DNA from 3 places in the Kitasatospora sp. NPDC004615 genome. Region 2 is predicted to be linked to each of the others. Evidence: riboswitches for the same ligand, from Rfam matches in the RefSeq annotation. Region 2 holds a riboswitch; each other region holds the start of a gene.
The links. Region 2 has a riboswitch for cyclic di-AMP ahead of ACFYS8_RS23355 (NlpC/P60 family protein). Riboswitches for the same ligand answer to the same signal wherever they lie in the genome.
Positions count from the first base shown of each region.

Region 1: linked by a shared signal. The riboswitch ahead of ACFYS8_RS09290 (transglycosylase family protein) and the one ahead of ACFYS8_RS23355 (NlpC/P60 family protein) in region 2 are both predicted to bind cyclic di-AMP.
Region 3: linked by a shared signal. The riboswitch ahead of ACFYS8_RS14750 (M23 family metallopeptidase) and the one ahead of ACFYS8_RS23355 (NlpC/P60 family protein) in region 2 are both predicted to bind cyclic di-AMP.

Region 1 is NZ_JBIALQ010000002.1:533,994-541,105, reverse strand. It holds gene ACFYS8_RS09300 (SDR family NAD(P)-dependent oxidoreductase) at 1-296, opposite strand, end outside; gene ACFYS8_RS09295 (cytochrome P450) at 452-1,711, shown strand; cyclic di-AMP (ydaO/yuaA leader) riboswitch at 1,973-2,153, shown strand; gene ACFYS8_RS09290 (transglycosylase family protein) at 2,157-2,825, shown strand; gene eno (phosphopyruvate hydratase) at 3,078-4,367, shown strand; gene ACFYS8_RS09280 (septum formation initiator family protein) at 4,519-4,956, shown strand; partial or broken gene ACFYS8_RS09275 (DUF501 domain-containing protein) at 4,953-5,502, shown strand; gene ACFYS8_RS09270 (exopolyphosphatase) at 5,634-6,569, shown strand; gene ACFYS8_RS09265 (NAD(P)/FAD-dependent oxidoreductase) at 7,014-7,112, shown strand, end outside.
Region 2 is NZ_JBIALQ010000006.1:485,423-492,534, reverse strand. It holds gene ACFYS8_RS23365 (hypothetical protein) at 1-51, opposite strand, end outside; gene ACFYS8_RS23360 (NlpC/P60 family protein) at 180-1,220, opposite strand; gene ACFYS8_RS23355 (NlpC/P60 family protein) at 1,433-2,503, opposite strand; cyclic di-AMP (ydaO/yuaA leader) riboswitch at 2,514-2,696, opposite strand; gene ACFYS8_RS23350 (NlpC/P60 family protein) at 3,033-4,067, opposite strand; gene ACFYS8_RS23345 (NYN domain-containing protein) at 4,251-5,555, opposite strand; gene ACFYS8_RS23340 (hypothetical protein) at 5,860-6,126, opposite strand; gene ACFYS8_RS23335 (rhomboid family intramembrane serine protease) at 6,277-7,080, shown strand; gene ACFYS8_RS23330 (Lrp/AsnC ligand binding domain-containing protein) at 7,077-7,112, shown strand, end outside.
Region 3 is NZ_JBIALQ010000003.1:726,528-733,639, reverse strand. It holds gene ACFYS8_RS14770 (sensor domain-containing protein) at 1-211, opposite strand, end outside; gene ACFYS8_RS14765 (GNAT family N-acetyltransferase) at 330-908, opposite strand; gene ACFYS8_RS14760 (hypothetical protein) at 959-1,771, shown strand; gene ACFYS8_RS14755 (DUF3995 domain-containing protein) at 1,888-2,394, shown strand; gene ACFYS8_RS14750 (M23 family metallopeptidase) at 2,404-3,171, opposite strand; cyclic di-AMP (ydaO/yuaA leader) riboswitch at 3,182-3,346, opposite strand; gene ACFYS8_RS14745 (YiaA/YiaB family inner membrane protein) at 3,563-3,853, shown strand; gene ACFYS8_RS14740 (alpha/beta fold hydrolase) at 3,975-4,805, shown strand; gene ACFYS8_RS14735 (TetR-like C-terminal domain-containing protein) at 4,805-5,383, shown strand; gene ACFYS8_RS14730 (hypothetical protein) at 5,415-5,597, shown strand; gene ACFYS8_RS14725 (hypothetical protein) at 5,764-5,988, shown strand; gene ACFYS8_RS14720 (sensor histidine kinase) at 6,177-7,112, shown strand, end outside.

The DNA.
Region 1 (7,112 bases), on a different contig from region 2:
TGGACGACCCGCTCGCCGTCCGGGCCGGCGACCGCGAACAGGTCGATCGGCCCGAGGTGCTTGGCGGCGGTGTCGACCAGCGCGGCGATGTCCGCCGGGTGGTGGACGTCACCGGACACCCCGACCACCGGGCAGCCGGGACGGTCGAGTTCGGCGGCCAGGTCCTCGGCGACACCGGGGCGAAGATCGGCGATGAGCAGGCCGGCGGCGCCGGCGGCGGAGAACCGGCGGGCCAGGTCGGCCCCCTCGCCTCCGTCGAGCACCGCGATGACCACCACTGCACCGGCTACTCGCATGGCCTGCTCCCCTTTCAGAGCGAACCGCGGGCGGTCCGCACGCCGCCCACTGTGGTTCTTGCGGAGGATCGTAGGCTCGCCCCGACTCTCCGCAACAGCAATTACCCGCCAGGTGACCAGACTCACGCGACGGCGGTTCCAGATACGGTCAAGACATGCCAGATCAGCCCCACACCGCCCACCCGCAACTCTTCACCTGGGAGTTCGCGGCCGATCCGTATCCGGCGTACGCCTGGCTGCGGGAGAACGCCCCGGTGCACCGCACCACGCTGCCGAGCGGGGTGGAGGCCTGGCTGGTCACCCGGTACGCGGACGCCCGGCAGGCGCTGGCCGACTCGCGGCTCTCCAAGAACCCGGCGCACCACAGCGAACAGGCGCACCGCACCGGCCGGGTGGGCATCCCGGGCGAGCGGCAGGCCGACCTGATGACCCACCTGCTGAACATCGACCCGCCGGACCACACCCGGCTGCGCCGCCTGGTGTCGAAGGCGTTCACGCCGCGCCGGGTCGCCGAGTTCGAACCGCGGGTGCAGCAGCTCACCGACCGCCTGATCGACTCCTTCGCGGAGCGCGGCGAGGTCGACCTGATCCACGAATTCGCCTTCCCGCTGCCGATCTACGCGATCTGCGACCTGCTCGGCGTCCCGCCCGAGGACCAGGACGACCTGCGCGACTGGGCCGGCATGATGCTGCGACACACAAAGCCGGGCCACACGGGCGGCAAGCGCGGGGGAGTGGGCCGCGCGGTCAAGCACATCCAGGGCTACCTGGCCGACCTGATCCACCGCAAGCGCGCCGACCTCGGCGACGACCTGATCTCCGGCCTGATCCGGGCCAGCGACCACGGCGAGCACCTGAGCGAGAACGAGGCCGCGGCGATGGCCTTCATCCTGCTGTTCGCCGGCTTCGAGACCACCATCAACCTGATCGGCAACGGCGTTTACGCGTTGCTGCGCAACCCGGATCAGCGCACCCTGCTCCAGGAGTCGCTGGCGCGCGGGGAGTCGGGCCTGCTGGAGACCGGCATCGAGGAACTCCTGCGCTACGACGGGCCGGTGGAGCTGGCGACCTGGCGGTTCGCCACCCGGCCGCTGAGCATCGGCGGGGTGGACATCCCGGCGGGCGACCCGGTGCTGGTGGTGCTGGCCGCGGCGGACCGCGACCCGGACCGGTTCTCCGACGAGAACACCCTGGACCTGGCCCGGACGGACAATCCGCACCTCGGTTTCGGACACGGCATCCACTACTGCATCGGTGCGCCGCTGGCCCGGCTCGAAGGGCAGCGCGCGATCGGCACACTGCTGACACGGCTGCCGGACCTCCAGTTGGCCGCCGATCCGGCCGAACTCCGTTGGCGGGGTGGGCTGATCATGCGCGGGCTGCGCGAACTCCCGGTCTCCTTCACGCCCCGCTGACCCGGTTTCGACCGCCGCCGCCCTGCCCTCGCCCCGCCCCCGCACGTCACCGTCCGTGGGCCCGGTGGGGGCGCGGGTGCGCCCCCACTTCGGGCGAATGCGGACATACATGGACGGTTTGTGCACGAGAAGTGAAGGTCCGTAATTTCGACGTGATACCGGTGATATGAGCTTGTGATTGCTCGTCAGCTCTGCTTACTCTCCGATTTGCCCGCAGCTGCGGGCCCCGAACGCGGCACGCCGAGTCCTGTCCGCCGCACCTTCGGGACACCGACCAGGATTCGGACAGGAGCGGGGGAACCAGGTGTGAACGCCGTACTCCCAACGGCTTGGGGTGAAGCCGCCGGGGAACGGACGCAACCGCGTCCGGACCTCCCGGCGGCCGGGCCAGCCTCCCGGTCCGAACCCGACAGCTCACCTCGTAGGCGTGCGGAGAGGAAGTCCCATGCTGTTCGCCGGTACTGGACGTCACCGCCGTAGCACCAAGGCCGAGAAGGTCGTCGCCGCCGCAGGCGTCGCCTCCGTGGGCCTGGCCCTGCCCCTGCTCTCCGCCACCGGAGCGGCAGCCGCACCCGCCGACACCTGGGACCGCGTGGCCCAGTGCGAGAGCGGCGGGGACTGGGGCATCAACACCGGAAACGGGTACTACGGCGGCCTGCAGTTCTCCTCCTCCACCTGGCGCGCCTACGGCGGCGGCGACTACGCCGCCCGCGCCGACCAGGCCACCCGCTCCGAGCAGATCGCGGTGGCCGAGCGGGTGCTCGCCTCCCAGGGGCCCGGCGCCTGGCCGTCCTGCTCGATCAAGGCCGGTCTGTCCCGCGGCGGCGACAGCTCCGAGGACACCGCCTCCCGCTCGCAGCAGCGCGCGGCGGCGCCCGAGCAGAAGCAGACGAAGTCGCAGCAGCAGTCGAAGAGTTCGAAGCAGAGCGCCCCGGCCGACGGGCCGACGCAGTCCGGCACCGGGAACTACACCGTGCAGGAGGGCGACACGCTGTCCGGGATCGCCGCCGCGCGGAACGTGTCCGGCGGCTGGGAGCAGCTGTTCCGGGCGAACCGCGAACTGATCGGCGCCGACCCCGATGTGATCATGCCCGGCCAGGTGCTGGCGCTGTGACGGCGCGGTCCGGCCGGCTCCGGCCCGGCAGTGGTATAGACCCTTCGTCGGTCTGACGATTCGTCCGCTCCGGGCGTGCGCCCAGCAGTTCGCGCCGCCCGGAGCCCGCCGCCGACGGGCAAACAGGTGAACTACCCGTGAGTAGCCGGGTCACACGGTGAGACGGGGCCCGGCCGGGCGTGGCCGTGGGCATGTCTGCGGCTAGGCTCTGGGCGTAACGACCACACATCCGCTTCCGCTAGGAGATGCCTCGTGCCGTCCATTGATGTCGTCGTAGCCCGTGAGATCCTCGACTCCCGCGGCAACCCCACGGTCGAGGTCGAGGTCGGTCTCGACGATGGCAGCACCGGTCGTGCGGCTGTCCCGTCGGGTGCCTCCACCGGCGCCTTCGAGGCGCTGGAGCTCCGCGACGGCGACAAGAACCGCTACTTCGGCAAGGGCGTCGAGAAGGCCGTCCTCGCCGTCATCGAGCAGATCGGCCCGGAGCTGGTCGGCTACGACGCCACCGAGCAGCGTCTGATCGACCAGGCCATGCTCGACCTGGACGCCACCCCGGACAAGTCCTCGCTGGGCGCCAACGCCATCCTCGGTGTCTCGCTCGCCGTCGCGCACGCCGCCTCCGAGGCCAGCGACCTGCCGCTGTTCCGCTACCTGGGCGGCCCGAACGCGCACGTGCTGCCGGTCCCGATGATGAACATCCTCAACGGCGGCTCGCACGCGGACTCCAACGTCGACATCCAGGAGTTCATGATCGCCCCGATCGGCGCGGAGTCCTTCTCCGAGGCCGTCCGCTGGGGCGTCGAGGTCTACCACACCCTCAAGGGCGTGCTGAAGGAGCGCGGGCTGTCCACCGGCCTGGGCGACGAGGGCGGCTTCGCCCCGAACCTGGACTCCAACCGCGAGGCCCTGGACCTCATCACCGAGGCCATCAAGAAGGCCGGCTACACCCCGGGCAAGGACATCGCGCTCGCCCTGGACGTCGCCGCGTCCGAGTTCTACAAGGACGGCGCCTACCAGTTCGAGGGCAAGGCCCTGTCGGCCGCCGAGCTGGTCGAGTACTACGCCGAGCTGGTCGCCGCCTACCCGCTGGTCTCCATCGAGGACCCGCTGGACGAGTCCGACTGGGACGGCTGGAAGGCCATCACCGACAAGCTGGGCGACAAGGTCCAGCTGGTCGGCGACGACCTGTTCGTCACCAACCCGGAGCGCCTGCGCAAGGGCATCGAGACCGGCACCGCCAACGCGCTGCTGGTGAAGGTCAACCAGATCGGCTCGCTCACCGAGACCCTGGACGCCGTCGAGCTGGCCCAGCGCAACGGCTACCGCTGCATGATGTCGCACCGCTCCGGCGAGACCGAGGACGTCACCATCGCCGACCTCGCCGTCGCCACCAACTGCGGCCAGATCAAGACCGGCGCCCCGGCCCGCTCCGAGCGCGTCGCCAAGTACAACCAGCTGCTGCGCATCGAGGAGATCCTCGACGACGCCGCGGAGTACGCCGGCCGCGGCGCGTTCCCCCGGTTCCGCTCTGCGGACAAGTAAGCACAGCCGCTCTGCGGACAAGTAAGCACAGCCGCTCCGCGGACAAGTAAGCACAGCAAGGGCTGATCGCCGAGCCTGTTGTGACCGGTGCCCCGGCCTCCACCGCGTAGGGTGGGGCCGGGGCACCGGCATGCGCAGGAGGGGCGACCAGATGGCCAAGTGGAGAATTCCCGGACTGGCGGCGCGCCCGCGCTTCACCAGCCGGGCCACCGTGCTGGTCCTCGTCCTGTGCTCGCTGGTGGCGATACTCGCGTACCCGGCCCGGCAGTACATCGCGCAGCGCGGCGAGATCGCCGATCAGCGGGCCAAGGCCGATCACGCCCGCCAGCAGGTCGACGAACTGCGTCGGGCCAAGGCCCGCTGGCAGGACCCGGAGTTCGTCAAGGCCCAGGCCCGGGAGCGGCTGCACTACGCGCTGCCGGGCGAGACCCCGTTCGTGTCGGTCGCGCCGCCGCCCGCGCAGGGCGAGAAGCAGTCCGCCTCGGACGGCGCCGGCCGGACCAAGGCCGCCCGTCCCTGGTACTCCGGCTTCTGGGACTCGGTGGACGCCGCCGACACCGCGATCGCCGCTCCACCCGCAGCTCACTGACGCCACCCCACCCGCCCCCTCCTGACGAACAGACTCCTGATGAGCAACCAGAACCCTCCCGTCTCCGACAACGACGTCGCCGCCATCGCCGCCCAGCTCGGCCGGGTGCCGCGCGGGCTGCGTTCCGTCGCCCACCGCTGCCCGTGCGGCAACCCGGACGTGGTGGAGACCGCGCCCCGGCTGCCCGACGGCACGCCGTTCCCGACGCTCTACTACTTGACCTGCCCCAAGGCCGCCTCGCTGATCGGCACCCTGGAGGCGGACGGCGTGATGAAGGAGCAGACCGCCCGGCTCGCCGAGGACCCCGAGCTCGCCGCCGCCTACCAGGCCGCGCACGAGGACTACATCGCCCGCCGGGACGCCATCGAGGTGCTGGAGGGCTTCCCCAGCGCCGGCGGCATGCCCGACCGGGTCAAGTGCCTGCACGTGCTGGTCGGCCACTCGCTGGCGGCCGGCGAGGGCGTCAACCCGCTCGGCGACGAGGCGATCGGCATGCTGGAGGACTGGTGGGCCAAGGGCCCGTGCGTCAGCCCCGCCGAGGTCGAGGCCGCCGGTGAGCGGGTCGCCCGCAACAAGGCCAAGGCCCAGGACCACGCCGCGGTGATCGCCGCCAAGGAGGCGCTGACCGCCGAGCGGGCCGAGCGCGCGGCGCGCAAGGCCGAGGAGGACGACGAGTCGTGAGCACCATCCGGGTCGCCGCGATCGACTGCGGCACCAACTCGATCCGCCTGCTGATCGCCGACCTGGACCCGGAGACCGGGGAGATCGTCGATCTGGACCGGCGGATGCTGATCGTCCGGCTCGGCCAGGGCGTCGACAAGACCGGTCGGCTGCACCCCGAGGCGCTGGACCGCACCTTCGCGGCCTGCCGCGAGTACGCGGAGATCATCGCCGCGCACGGGGTCGGCCCGGAGCGGATCCGGATGGTCGCCACCTCGGCCTCCCGGGACGCCGAGAACGCCGCCGAGTTCACCGCCGGAGTCAAGGCGATCCTCGGCATCACCCCGAGCGTGGTCAGCGGCGACGAGGAGGCCCGGCTCTCCTTCACCGGCGCCACCCTCGAGCTGCTCGGCGGCCCGCACCGCCCGCCCTACCTGGTGTTCGACCTGGGCGGCGGCTCCACCGAATTCGTGCTCGGCGAGCAGGACGTGCGGGCCGCGCACTCGATGGACATCGGCTGTGTGCGGATGACGGAGCGGCACTTCGCGGGCGGGCAGCCCACCGAGGTGCAGATCGCCGCCGCCCGGGCCGACATCCGGGCCGCGCTGGACACCGTCGAGGCGAGCGTCCCACTGGCGGACGGCGCCACCCTGGTCGGCCTGGCCGGCACCGTCACCACGGTCGCCGGGATCGCGCTGGAGCTGCCCGGCTACGACTCCGAGCAGATCCACCACGCGGTGCTGACCGTCCAGCAGGTCCGGGAGACCGCCGAGTGGCTGCTGCACTCCTCGCACGCCGAGCGGGCCGCCGTCCCCGTGATGCACCCCGGCCGGGTCGACGTGATCGCGGCCGGCGCGCTGGTGCTGCTGGAGATCATGGAGCGCACCGGGGCCGCTGAGCTGCTGGTTTCCGAGCACGACATCCTCGACGGGATCGCCTGGTCGATCGCCTGATCCGGGCGCCCGGCGGGTGGTCGGCGGGTGGTCGACGGGTGGTTGACGGGTGTTCCGGGAGGCCCGGTGCGGGCCTCCCGGCGTGTCCCGGCAAGAAGCTTCGTGAATTTCTTCACATGGCGACCGGGCCTTTCGGCCCCTTGCGGTGTCCGGTCCGTCCGATATGTGGGACCGAAGGCGCCTGGGGCGGGTGGTTCATGGGATCGCAGGCAACCCGCCGTTCACGCCGAAGAAATCGAAAGCGCACTCGGGAACCCGTGCCCCACAAGGATCGTTGCTGCTCAGCGTGGCACCGAGTGCCTGAGCGATCATGGTGGACGGGTGGTAGCGGCGAGGAGGCCGGCACCGGCCGGAATTGTGGGCGCGCAGTGTAGCAGTAGGTGTCCAGGAGCTTGTGATGGGCCTCACGAATGGCCCGTCAGGCCGGGGTGGATACTTTCGGATATGAGCACCACGGAGCGTCCTCGCATCCTCATTGTCGGCGGTGGTTACGTCGGCCTGTATGCCGCGATGCGCATCCTCAAGAAGATGCGCTACGGCGAA
Region 2 (7,112 bases):
GCCCGGCCCGGGCGGGGCGGCGGCCGGTCCGGCGGGCCCGGCGGGGAGCACCCGGGGCAGCGAGAGCTGGGCCGCGCACCCGGCGGCGACCAGCAGTGCGGCCCGCCGGGACGGCGAAGCACCGGCCTGCCGCGGCGCCGGCGCCTGCGGCAGGTCGGTGACCAGGGGCTCGTGCTGGCTCAGACCCGCACCACCGAGTTGACCGGCATCGCGCTGACGCTCTCGTAGCGGACCCGGGCGCCGGGGTGCGGCGCGTGCACGACGACACCGCCGCCGGCGTACATGCCGACGTGGTGCCTGTCCTTGAAGAAGATCACCAGGTCTCCGGGCCGGGCTTCGGCGAGGCTCACCCGCCGGCCGGCCGAGGCCTGCCCCTGCGAGGTCCGCGGCAGGGTCACTCCGGCCTGCCGCCACGCCCAGTACATCAGACCGGAGCAGTCGAACGTGCTGGGCCCGGTGGATCCGTACACGTACGAGGAGCCGATCTTCGAGACGGCCGCGTTCAGCGCGGCGGCGGCGCGGTCGGACGCGGCGGGCTCGTTGCCGAGGTCGAAGCGGTCGGCGCCGCGGGCGGCCCGGGCGTCGTCGTCGTAGGCGAGCCGGTCGCGCTCGGCGGCGGTGAGGTCGCCGAGCAGCTGCCGGGCCCGGGCGAGGCGGGTGCGGACTTCGTCCTTGGCGGCGGCCAGGCGGTGCCGGGCCTGTTCCAGTTCGTCGAGTTTGGCCGCGGTCTCCTGACGGCGCTGGTCCAGCCGGCGTTGTCGTTCGCGCAGGTCGCGCAGGGTCTCGTTCTGCCGGGCGGTGGCCTGGCCGAGCGAGCGGGCGCCGGCCAGGTAGGACGCCGGGTCGTTGTCGAGCATCAGCCGCAGCGTGGGGTCGAGGCCCTGGGCGCGGTACTGGGCGGCGACCACCGCCCCGAGGTCGGCGCGCAGCCGGTTGAGGTCGTCCTGCCCGGCGGCGACCTGGGTCAGCAGGACGCCGGCCTCGCGCTGCAGCCGTTTCTGCTGTTCCTGGGCGGCGTTGTACTTCTCGGAGGCCTGCTCGGCCTCGTCGTACAGCTGGTCGACCTGCGCCTTGACGTCGGCGCGGTCCGGCGGGTCGGCCGGAGTGGCGGCGGCCGGGGCGACGCCGAGATGGATCACGCCCGTCGCGGCGGCGGTGAGCGCCAGGGCTCGGGCGAGGCGTTGGACGCCGGGCAGTGGGGGGCGACGGTGCACTGGCACGTGCGACGACTCCGTTCCTGCGCTCCGGCCTCCGCCGCCGCCCGCGGATCGGACGGCCGTCCGCACGGGGGGCCGGGGCAGAGGTTAGCGAGTCGGACGGATCCAGTCCAAACCCTGACAACTTCGAATATTCGACCGCGAATCGGACACCGGAACGAGAGCGGCCCGGCACCCCCTGTGCGGGGTGCCGGGCCGAAGGCTCCGCGCGGCCGTCAGATCCGGACGATCTTGGTGATCGGCATGACGGTCGCCGACTCGTAGCGGACCTGCGCGCCGGTGTGCGGGGCGTGCACGATCTGCCCGTTTCCGACGTACATGCCGACGTGGTGCTGGTCGCCGTAGTAGATGATCAGGTCACCCGGACGGGCGTTGGCGATGTTGGTGCCGATGCTGGTGCCGGCGCCCGCCTGGGCCTGCGAGGTGCGCGGGATGGAGACACCCGCCTGGGCGTACGCCCACTGCATCAGACCGGAGCAGTCGAAGGTGCTCGGGCCGGCCGCGCCGTAGGAGTACCAGCTGCCCAGCTTGGACAGCGCGGCGTTCATCGCGGCACCCGCGTAGCCGGCCGGTGCCTGCGCCGGCGGGGCGCCGAGGTCGGTGCGGGTGTTGTCGCGGGAGGCGCGCTCGGCCTGGGTGCGGGAGTCGCTGGCGGCCTTGGCCTCGGCCGCCGCGAGATCGTCGCGCTCCTTCTGGGTGAGCGTGTTGAGCAGCTCCTGCGCCTTGGCCAGCTTGGACTGGACGTCTTCCTTGTCGGCCTTGAGGGCCTTCGTGGTGGTGTCCAGTTCGGCGAGCTTCTGCGCGGCCTCCTCGCGCTGCCCGTCGAGCTTGGCCTGCTCGGCCTTGAAGCTCTTGAGCAGGTCGGCCTGGGTGGCGCCGACCGTGTTCAGCGTTCCGGCCTGCCCGAGGAAGCTGTCCGGGTTGCTGGAGAGCATCAGCTGCATGGTCTGCGGCATGCCGCCGTTGCGGTACTGCTCGGCGGCGATCGTCGCCAGGCTGTCCTGAACGGTGGTGACCTGCTCCTGCTGGCGGGCCAGCTGGTCCTGCAGTTGGGTGACCTGCTTCTGCAGGTTCTGCTGCTTCTCGACGGAGGCGTTGAGCGCCTCGGTCTTCACCTCGGCCTGCTCGTTGAGCTGGTCGACCTGCGCCTTGACCTGGTCCTTGGTGGGCGCCGGGTCGGCGTGCGCGCCGGTCTGGGCGGACAGCGCGACGGCGGTGGCGGCAGCGGCAGTGAGAATCGAGACCCGGGCACGGCCGACGGGCTTGGGACGGCGATGGGACGCCACGAAGGCGGACTCCTTCTTCCTCACACCGCCTACCGGGTGAGCTGACGGGTTCGGGCCGGAAGAGACGCCCTACAGCGCCTCACCGGCCGCTCTCGCGGCCGACCTGGCGCCGATTCACCCCGGGGGAACGTGGTTCCCCGGCTCCGTTCGACAGCAACCCCCACAGGGGTATCCCCGTCGGCGGATCTCGTTCTGACGATCCACCCGCTGCGTCACGGACTCGGCGGCGACCTCCGCCGTCGCCCCCCTTGGGCGATCGACTCTGCGGTGGTCGAACTATGACCCTAGTAACCGATCCGTGATCCGTTCAAATCCTTGTCGGAAAAAAATCTGAATCTGAGTCAATTTCGATTACGAAACTGACCGAACGTAAGGGATCCGTTGCGCAGTGCGTAGCATTTCCCGCCGTTCGCCAGGGAAACGCGACGCCCGGACGTGTTCGAGATCACAGCAGGATCTCGACCCGCCCGGGCGTGTCACGGCGTGTCAATTGTCGCCCTGGCGGGCGTATGTCCGGTTTGCCGGACTGTCAGACCCGACGGATGGTCGAGATCGGCATCGCGTCGACCTTCATGGTCTTCACCACGTCACCGGTGTGCGGCGCGTGCACCACCATGCCGTTGCCGATGTACATGCCGACGTGGTGCCGGTCGCCGTAGTAGACCACCAGGTCACCGGGCTGGGCGTTGTGCCAGTCGGTGCCGACGCTGGCGCCGTAGCTGCCCTGCGCCTGCGAGGTGCGCGGCAGCGACACGCCGGCCTGCGCGTACGCCCACACCATCAGGCCGGAGCAGTCGAAGGTGCTCGGGCCGGTCGCACCCCACACGTACGGCGCACCGCGCTTGTCGAGCGCCCGCTGCACCGCGACCCCGGCGTAGCCGGCGGCCTTCGGCAGGGTGGCCGGGTCGACCCGGTCGGCACTGCGCGAGGCGGCGCCGTCGCCGCGCACGATCGAGGCACGGTCGGCGGCGGAGAGCTGGTTGAGCAGGTTCTGCGCCTGCTCCAGCTTGGTCCTGACCTCGTTCTTGGCGTCGTTGAGCGCCTGGGTGGAGTTGTCCAGCTCCTTCAGGACGTCCGCCGCTTCCTGCTTCTGCTGGTTCAGCCGGCGCTGCTGGTCCTGCAGTGACTTCAGGGTCTCGGCCTGGGTGCTGGCCGCCTGGTCGAAGGAGGACGCCTTGTCCAGGTACTTGTCCGGGTCGGCGGAGAGCATCAGCTGCATCGACGGGTCGACGCCCGCGTGCCGGTACTGGTCGCCGGCCACCGCCGCGAGCCCGGAGGACAGCTCGTTCAGCTGGTCCTGGCTGCGGGCCAGCTGGTCCTGCAGCTGGTCGGCCTGCTTGCGGAGCTGGTCGGCCTGCTCCTTGGCGCCGTTGTACTTCTCGGCCGCCTGCTCCTGCTCCTCCATGAGCTTGTCGACCTGCGCCTTGACTTCGTCCTTGTTCGGCTGAGCCGGCGCGGCGTGCGCACTCACCTGGGCCGACAGGGCGACCGCGGTCGCGGCGGCAGCGGTGAGCACGGTCACCCGGGCGCGACTCGGCTGCTTGGGACGGCGGTGGGAGGCCAAGGCGGTGCTCCTTCTTCCTCTGGACTCACCCGTTAGAGCGATAGTCCGGAATATAGGTTTGACGCCAGACCCTAGTGAAGTCCCTGCCTCCGCGTCCACTCCCGGGGGGCTCCCGGATTCACTTCTCCGCCCCTCTTCACCACACCGACACACTCCGGACGCCCCAACACCGCTGAGCGCCCGTCAACTGCGCGACAGGCGGTTCAGCAGCAGAACCGAGGCCACCGGGCGGGCGCCGGCCTTGCGCACCCCGTCCGCGACCTCCTTGTCGGCGGACACCACCACCACCGGCCGGCCCTGCGGCTCGGCCCGCACCAGGCGGCGGATCAGCTCGTCCGCGGTCTCCCCGGTCCGGCTGAACCGGACCCGGACGCCACGCGGCGGGGCCATGATCACCGGCACGTCCAGGTCCTGGCCGTCGAACACGCAGGTCACCTCGGCCTGGGTCCGCTGGGCCAGCATCGCCAGACCGCCCAGCAGCCTCAACCGCTGCTGCTCCAGCGGCAGTTGCGGGTAGCCGGTCTTGGTCACGTTGTAGCCGTCCACCACCAGGTGGACCTGCGGGATGGCCAGCAGCTGGTCCAGCAGCGCCGGGTCGTCCTCGGCCAGCCCGCGTCGGGCCACGTCGTGCGGCGAGGCCGAACCGGGCTCCACCGCCTCCACCAGGTCGGCCGGGCGCAGCGCCGTCACCGGCAGCGCCAGCTCCCGCTGCAGGCCCTGCGCGGACTGCAGCACGGTGTCCAGCAGCAGCCGCAGCCGCATGTCCTCGACGCTGCGGCCCTCCCGGGCGGTGCGCCGGCCGGTCTCCACGGCCGCCTCCAGTTCGGCGACCCGGTGCCGCAGCCGGCGGGCCTCGATCTCGGCGGCGCCGCGCTCGGCGGCGGCGGCGGCCCGGGCGGCCTCCAGTTCGGCGGCCAGTCGGCGGCTCTCGGCCTGCGCGCGGCGGGTGTCGGCCTCCAGCGAGCGGACCTTCTTGCGCAGCGAGTCCGCCTCCCGGCGTACCCCTTCGGACTCGGCGCGGTGGCGCTCCAGTTCGGCGCGGGCGGTGGTGCGGGCCTCGGCCAGCTCCTCGTGGAGCTTCTCGGCCAGCCGGGCGGCCTCGGCGGCGACGCCCTCGGCGTCGACCCGTTCGGCCTGTTCGCCGGCCTCCTCGACCAGCCGGGCCCAGCCGGTGGGCCGCACCAGGTAGGCGGCGGCGGCCACGTCCATCGGGTCGGCGGCGGCCGGCACGGTGCCCGCCTCCAGGGCACGCACCAGGTCCGGCTGGCCGAGCCGCAGCCGCTCGGCTATCCGCACCCGGAACGCGGGGTCGGACTCCAGCGCGGCGGCCAGCGCGGTGGCCGCGTACTTGGCCCGCCGGGCGGCGGTGAACTTGGCGTACGGGCGCAGCGCGGCGGGCAGTTCGCCGGCGGCGATGCCGCCGAGCGCGTCGGAGGCGATGCCCACCACCCGGCGGCGCACTCCCTCGGGCAGCGCCCGGCCGGCCATGTCGCCGCCGGCCTCGGTGACCGAACCGGCCTCGGTGACCGACCCTGCCTCGACCGGGCCGATTTCCTCATGGACCGGAGCGTGCGCGGTCCCGTCCGTGCCCGCGGGCGCGTTCGCTGCCTCCGCCACTGTTCTCGGCTCCGATCCTGATCCGGGCGGGCCCCGGCGGGTGCCGGGGGCGTTGGTGTCCGCCGCTGCTTGCAATTGTCCCGTCTACCGTGCCGCACCGACAGCACCCCGCCGACGAGTCCGCCCCGCGCCCCGGTCCGGGGCGCGGACGGGGACGCGGGGCGGTGGAAGCGTGTCAGCCCTGCGCGGGGCCGCCGTCCTCGGGCTCCTCGGCGCCCGGGCGGGCGACCAGCTCGACCTGGTCCACGGCGTTGCACCAGCGGCAGCGCACCGACTCGATGGTCTCGGAGAGCACCTGGGTCTCCTCCACCTTGGAGTCGCCGGACAGGTCGAAGTGCACGAAGTCGATCACGCGGGAGGACCGGGTGACGTCGAAGCGGGTGAGGTTGCCGCACAGGGTGCAGCGCCAGCGGGTCTCGGCGGTCGGCGCGGCAATGGTCATCAGTGGTCCCTCTCGGCTGGTCCCCGTTTACGGGCCTCCACCCTATTGCCTGTGCCGCGGCGGCCGGATCACCGGTCCACAGCCCGGACGCTCACCCGTCCGGAGCAGCGCCCGGTGTCGCGAGTGCGCCCCCGAGGAATGCTCACCGGCATGGTGCTCTCCGCCCCCGCCCGGGCCGGTTCGCCGACGGCCGGGGGAACCGCCCGCACCCCGGTCGTCGCCCACCTCCTGATCGCGCTGTCCGCGCTGGTCCTGGTGGCCGGCCCGGCCGGTCTGAACCCGGTGTACGGCAGCGGCGACGCCCGGATCTGCGCCGAGCAGCGCTACGAGCACCGCTGGGGCGCGGTGCCCGCCGAGCTGCTGAGCAGCCACCCCCTGACGGCCTCCCAGCTGTCCTCACTCGCCCCGGCGACCCCGGGCTGCACGCTGCCGCCGACCCCCTCCAAGATCCCCGAACTCTCCGTCCTCACTTCACTGTTCGTCCACGCGGGGTGGCTGCACCTGCTGGGCAACCTGCTGTTCCTGTTCGTCTTCGGCCCGGCCGTGGAGGCCCGGCTGGGCCGGGTGCGCTTCCTGGTCGGCTACCTGGCGATCGGCTACCTGGCCACCTACGGCTACGCGGTGGCCGAGGCGCACACCGCGGACGGCATGCGCGCCCTGGTCGGCGCGTCCGGCGCGATCGCGGGGGTGCTGGGCGCGTACCTGCGGCTGTGGCCGAGAGCCCGCGTGACGGTGCTGGTGCCGGTCCTGCTGTTCCTGCCACTGCGTTTCCCGGCCTGGCTGGTGCTCGGCCTGTGGTTCGCGCTGCAGGGCTGGTCCGTCAGTTCGGGCGGCAGCGGGGTGGCCTATCTGGTGCATGTGATCGGCTTCGTGACGGGCTGGCTGTTCGCCTGGGCCGCCCGTCCGGCGGGCGATACCCTTGGCGCACCTTCTCGAACAGGAGTTGCTCAGTGATCACCGCGATCGTCCTCATCAACACCAGCGTC
Region 3 (7,112 bases), on a different contig from region 2:
GGGCGAGCACGGGTAGGCCGAGCGCGGTGACGGCGAGCCCGATACCGGAGCTGAACAGCGCGACGACGAGGGAGAAGCCGAGCACGGCGATCGGGAGGCCGCTGAGCGCGAAGCCGAGCTCCCGGAAGGCGGCCCGGGAGAACGGGGCGCGCCAGAACCCGGGCCGGGTGGAGTGGTCGCCGGTGGAAGCACGGTACGCAGCGGTGGACATCCGCGGTCCTTCGGGTGGTCGGGGCGGTACCGCCGGTCGGCGGCGTCGGGCACTACTCCAAGGTGCCGTACCGGGCCGGGGTTCCGGAATGAGGTCTGCTTCCCGATCGATGGTGGGGTTAACCCCCGGGTCGCAGGGCGGGGGCGGCGAGTTGGACGGCCCGCCACTCGGGGGCGAGCAGCGAGTACTGGAGTGCGTCGTGCCAGCTGCCATCCCAGTGCGACTCGGCGCGGATCCGGCCCTCGTACCGGAAGCCGGCCCTGGTCAGCACCCGGGCGGCGGCCGGGTTGTCGGGGTCGGTGCGGGCGAACAGCCGGTGCAGGCCGAGGGTGTCGAAGCCGAGCGCGCACAGCAGCGCGGTGACCTCCCCCGCGTAGCCGCGGCCCCAGGTGTCGTGACGCAGTACGCAGCCGAGCTGGGCGGCGTGTTCGCCGTCGCGGGTGAGGGCGCCCTGGCCGATCGGTTCGCCCGCCGGGTCGTCGACGGCCAGCCGGTAGTGCTGCCGCGGCTCGGCCTCGGCCTCGTCGAGGTAGAGCTCGATCTGGTCGGCGCATTCCTCGAAGTCGGCCGCGTCGAACGGGAGATGCCGGATCACCCGGGCGTCGCCGTGGAGGGCGTGCAGCGCGGCGACTTCCTCCGGGGTGTGGTGGTACTCCCGCAGCGTGAGCCGGGGGCCGGTCAACCGGACGGTCTGCATGGGACTCGACCCTACCGGTCGGCCCCGCGCGGACCGGTTAACGTACCGGGGTGGACGACGAAGACCTGCACCTGCTCCCCCGTACCCGTGCCGCCGACCTGCTGGACTGGGCGGCCGAGGAGGGCTTGGAGGCGGTACCCGAACCGGCGGTGCGGACCGTACTGACCCTGCTGGAGCTGGGCGGAGCCCGGCTGCATGACGGTTTCCCGGAGCTGTCCTCGCCGGTGCTGGAGCACCTGCTGTACGAGCAGCTGCACCTGTACGTCCAGCCGGACGGCGACGCCTGGGCGTACCCGGCGGCGGTGCGGCTGCTGATCGAACGTCAGCGGGCGGCGCGGCGGCTGAACGCCAAGCGGCTGGAGAAGCTGCGCGAGGAGGCCGACTGGCAGGGCCAGGTGCTGGTGGACTCGCTGCTGCGCCGGTCCGACCTGCTGACCTGGCCGCGCCTGTACACGCTGCTGCTGCGCGCGGACGGCGTGCCGGTGGACGACCTCGACCAGGTGCGGGGCTGGCTGGAGGACTTCCGGGCGCTGGACGTCGAGGAGCGCTTCGCCGCGTACGAGCGGGTGCCGGGGGTGGATCCGGACGGCGGCTGGGGTCCGGAGCGGGCGCTGCTGGTCGGGGTGTCCACGGACGGGGCGCGCCGGCTGCTGGAGCACGGCCTGATGCGGCGCAGCTACCGCAACCTGGCCGAGCTGAACGCCCGGGGCCTGCCGATGCCGGACGAGCTCTCCGGGGAGTTCGAGGACTTCGAGGAGGCGGTGGCGCAGGCCGCGATCGACCTGTGCGGCGAGTGGACGGTGCCCGGGCTGGCCCGGCTGCTGCTGGAGGAGTACCCGGAGCTGGCCCCCGAGGTGTACTGAGGGTTGTGGCTCGCCGGGGTCCACCGATCGGAGGACCCCGGAATCGTCCTGATGAGCCATCGGTCCTGGCCGTCCGGACGATCCGCGGGGCGGGGCCGCCGGGCCAGGGTGGAGCCATGGACATCGTGACTCCGGCCGGCGCCACCTCCGTCGGCCTGCGCCCGCCGTTCCGTCGGATCGCCGCGCAGGCCGCCGCGCTCTGGTCGGCCGTCTTCGCCCTGGTGCACCTGTACTGGCTGCTGGGCGGCCGGGCCGGTCTGCCGGGCGGGCTGTCGGTGCTGGACAACACGCCGCTGCTGGTGATCGACATCATCGCGGTACCGCTGTGCGCGGTGGCCGCGGCGCTGGCCCTGGCGCTGATACGGCCGTGGGGCGAGCGGCTGCCGGCCCGCGGGCTGCTGTGGGCGGCCCGGGGCACGGCGGTGCTGCTGATCGTGCACGCCGCGCCCTCCGTGCCGGACTGGCTGGCGCTGGCGGCGGGTCACCGCTCGGTGGCGGAGCTGGACGCGATGGCCCGCTTCGCGACCGTGCTGTACGAGCCGTTCTTCCTGGCCGGCGGGCTGCTGTTCGGCTGCGCGGTGTTCGGCCGTCGGCTCCTGCCCGAGCGCGGCGGCCGTCGATGAGCGGAAGAACTACGGCTGCAGGCCGCGCTGCTGGAGCCAGGGCAGCGGGTCGATCGGGGCGCCGCCGCCGGGGCGGACCTCCAGGTGCAGGTGCGGGCCGGTGACGTTGCCGGTGGCGCCGACCGCGCCGAGCACGGTGCCGGGGGCGACCTGGCCGGAGGCGGTGGCGATCCGGGAGAGGTGGCAGTACCAGAGTTCGGTGCCGTCGGGCAGGGTCTGGATGACCCGGTAGCCGTAGGGGCCGGACCAGCCCGCCGAGGTGACGGTGCCTCCGGCGACGGCGGCGACGGGGGTGCCGGTGCGGGCGGCGAAGTCCAGGCCGGTGTGCAGGTGCGCCCAGTGCGCGCCGGACTGGGCGAAGTGCGCGGTCAGCTGGTAGCCGGCCACCGGCAGGGTGTGCGCGGCCTGTTCGGCCTCGGCCTGCTGGGCGGCCCGCTTGGCCTCGGCCTCCTGCGCGGCGGCCAGCCGGGCGGATTCGTCGGCGGCGGTGCGCTGGCCGTCGGCCTGCTGCTGGATGCGCGCGGCGAGGGCGAGCCCGGGGTCGCCGGCGAGGAGGCCGTCGGAGGCTTCGTCCGCGGCGGTGACGGGCACCGGGGCGGCGGCCTGCGCGGGGGCGGCGCCGAGTGCGGTGGCGCCGAGCGCGGCGGTCATCGCGGTGACGCCCAGCAGGGGCGCGCCGGCGCGGGACTGACGGGGCAGCCGGTGCCGGGCGGCTTCCGGCTCGACCGGGTGGTCGAGCAACTGGGTGCCGGTGCTCTCGGTGTAGGTCGACGCCACGGGGGCGTGCTCCTTCCTTCCCTGCCGCCGACCGGGTTAGCTGACGGGTTCGGAGGTGGAAGGTCTCCTACGGTCGGGCCCAGGGCCGTCCCGATTCACCCCGGTGGAAACGTGGTTCCCCGGCTCCTGGGACGCCCCGAAGGGTGTGCCCAAGTGGATTAGGCGTGGCGCACGGTGCCGCATGGTTACGGCGTTGCCGACCGCGCTGCGTTATCAAACGTTAATCCTATGGACCCCATGATTCCAAGCCGCTACCACGAGACAGCGAAGATTTCCTGACGCCCTATGGGTGATTTGTGACGGTTCACCAGGGCCAACCTGACGGATTGTGACCGAGTGGTTGAGTATCCGTACTCACGCCACGCCTCCGGGCCGGCGCGACCCTGATGCCATGACCGCAACCGTGCCGCACCGGACCACCGCCGCCTACTTCGCCCAGGCCGCCGTCTCCTTCGGACTGGCCACCGCCGCGCTCTCGCTCGGGATCGCCTACCTGCCGGTGAGCGCCTGGATGCGCGCCTTCCTCGCCGTCGGGCTGCTGTACGAGATCACTTCCGCGTTCACGCTGGCCAAGGTGATCCGGGACCGCCAGGACGAGGGCGCGATCACCAGCCGGGTGGACCAGGCCCGGCTGGACAAGCTGCTCGCCGAGCACGACCCGTTCAAGGTGGAGGGGATCTGACCGATCCGGCTGGCCTCCACGGCTTGACGGCTAAGGCTATTAGCCTTAGCTTTATGGCTATCGGCAGTCGGCCGGGCCTCCAGCGCCCGGCGCACCGCAACGCCCGCCCAGGAGGCCCGCGATGAACAGCACCCTCGGCACCACCCGGTACGTCGACGTCCCCGGCGGCCGGATCGCCTACGACGACACCCCCGGCACCGGCGTCCCGGTCGTCCTGCTGCCCGGCATGCTCGACAAGCGCGCCACCTACCGGCACCTCGCACCGCTGCTGACCGCCGCCGGGCACCGGGTGATCACCATGGACCTGCGCGGCCTCGGCGAGTCCTCCACCGGGTTCACCGACTACTCCCCCGCCGCGATCGCCGACGACCTGGTCGCCCTGCTCGACCACCTCGACCTGCGCGGCGCCGTCCTGGCCGGCAACTCCTACACCGGCGCCACCGTGGTCCGCGCGGCCGAGCTCGCCCCCGGGCGGACCGCCGGGGTGGTGCTGATCGACGCCTTCATCGAGAACCTCCCGCTGAACGCCTTCCAGAAGGCCCTGTTCGGCCTGGCCGCCCCGCTGGTCACCGCGTTCCCCGGCCTGTGGAGCTCGATGCAGAAGTTCTACTACCCGACCGCGCGGCCCGCCGACTTCGACGCCTACCGGGCCGGCCTCGCCGAGATGCTGCGCGAGCCCGCCCGGAAGGCCGCGCTGCGCGGCTACCTCACGGGGGACTCCGCGCCGGTCGGCTGGTGCGAGGCCGTCGACGTGCCCGCGCTGGTGCTGATGGGCAGCAAGGACCCCGACTTCCCGAACCCCGAGCTGATCGCCGACCGGCAGGCCGCCGCGCTGCGCGGCCGTAAGGTGATGATCGAGAACGGCGGCCACTACCCGATGGCCGGCTACCCCCAGGCCGTCGCCGACGCCCTGCTCCCTTTCCTGAACGAGCTGAACGAGGTCGCCCGCTGATGGCCCGCGCCGGACTCTCCCCCACCACGGTGGTGGACCACGCCCTCGGCCTGATCGACGCCCAGGGCGCCGAGACGCTCACCCTGGCCGCCGTCGCCGCCAAGGCGGGGGTCGCCACCCCGTCGCTGTACAAGCACGTCCCCGGGGGCCTTGCCGAGCTGCGCCGCCTGGTCGCCGTCCGCACCCTCGACGACCTGACCGACCACCTGGCCGCCGCCGTCCTCGGCCACTCCCGCGACGAGGCGGTCGCCGCCCTGCTCGCCGCGTACGCCGGGTACGCCACCCGGTTCCCCCGTCGCTACGCCGCGCTGCCGCAGGCGCCCGAGCCCGACCCGGAGCTCATGGCGGCGGGCGAACGGCTGGTGAACGTGCTGTTCGCCGTCCTGCGCGGGTACGGCCTGGAGGGCTCCGAGGCGGTGCACGCCGCACGCACCCTGCGGGCCATGGCCCACGGGTACGCCTCGTTGACCACGGCGGGGGCGTTCCAGCTCGCCGAGGGGCCGGACGTGACGCTGGAGCGGCTGACCGGCGTGCTGGTCGACGGCCTCGGCCACTGGCCGGGCGGACGCGGCGCGTGACCTGACGGGGGCCTGGCGCGTTCTACCCGATATGAAGAAGCGCAGCCTGCTCGCATTTGCCTCGCTCGCCGTCGGCGTGGTCGCCTCGCTCACCGCGCCCAGCGCGCACGCCGGCCCCGAGCACACGGGCGGCACCACCCCGCACACCGACACCCTCTCCGCCCCGGACCGGCCGATCGCCGAGGAGGTCCAGGAGGACGGTTCACCGGCCTGACGGCGCCTCCCGCCTGCGCGTGGGCCCCCGCGCGCCCCTCCACACCATTTCGCAACCGGTTCCCCACGGATCCGACACCAATGGTGCGTAACACTGTCCTTCAGTCGGGAAGTCATACCGCGTGAAGACCTTCACGGGTGACCGACAAGCACGGAGGACAGCACACATGCCGCAGGTGACTCAGCGCATCGAGCACGGCACGGGACTGATCCCCGCCCCCCGCGCCACCTCTGACGGGTCGGCGGCCGGGACGCGGTCCGACGCGCTGCCGCAGCCGGAGGGCTGGGGCGCGACGCTCGCCCGCTGCTTCGCGGTGGCCCGGTCGCTGCGCTCGCTGCGGCCGGTGACGGCGAAGGATCCGCAGCCGTACGGCGAGGTGGACGGCCAGTAGCGGAGGCCCGCACTAAATGTGACGGAGCGTGAGCTCCGGCCCGGCCGTCCGGCGTTACCGACGGTCCACCGGGACGCCACCTGACGGACGTCCGACGCTGCCGGTTCTGTCCGACATTGACGCGTTCTGAACAGCGATGCTTCGATCAGTTCATACGCCAGTAGGAAGTCCGCCCTAGAATTCGGCGGGTGACGACCACTCAATGGTGCTTGGCAGCAGCCGCATTGCTCGCTCTTCTCGCTCTCGCGGCCTCCGCTCGGTCCCGCGCCGTCACCCGAAACCTGCGCGGCCGGCTGGCCGCCACCGAGGACGAACTCGCCGCCACCCGCGACCGGCTGGCCGCCGAACTGGCGGACCGTCAGGCGGGTGCCGAGACGGCGCTGCGCGAGCAGGAGATGAACGCGGCCACCCGCCGCGCCTTCCTCAGCGTGGCCCGCCGCATCCTGGTGATGGCACACGACCAGCAGGCCGGACTGGACGAGATGGAGCGCACCCACGACGACCCGGTGCTGCTCGAAGGACTGCTGCGCGCCGACCACGCGGCCGCCCAGCAGGCCCGGCTCGCCCAGACCCTGGCAGTACTGTGCGGCTCCCGCGCGGGTCGCCACTGGCCGGAGCCGGTCTCGCTGGAGGACGTGGTGCGCGGCGCCCAGTCGCGCATCCTGCCGTTCCAGCGGGTGGTGGTGCACAGCCGGGTCGACACCGCCGTGCTCGGTGCCGCCGCGGAGGCGCTGATCCACGCGGTGGCCGAACTGCTGGACAACGCGACCCGCTACTCGCCGCCCAGCTCCCAGGTCTACGTCACGCTGATGCCGGTCCACAACGGCGCGGTGATCGAGATCGACGACTGCGGCGTCGGCATGACCGAGGTGACGGTGGCCAAGGCGGGCGCGGCACTGTCCGGCGGCGGCTCGCTGGAGGTGTCGCGGATCGGCGAGGTCCCGCAGCTGGGCCTGGCCGCGGTCGGCCGGCTCGCCGAGCAGTACGGCTTCCGGGTCACCATCAACTCCGCGCCCTCGCCGTACGGCGGTGTGCGGGTGGTGGTGCTGCTGCCGTCCGCGCTGCTCACCGATCCGCTGTCGGTGCCCGCGAGCAGCATCCCTCGCACCGAACCGGCGGCGGCC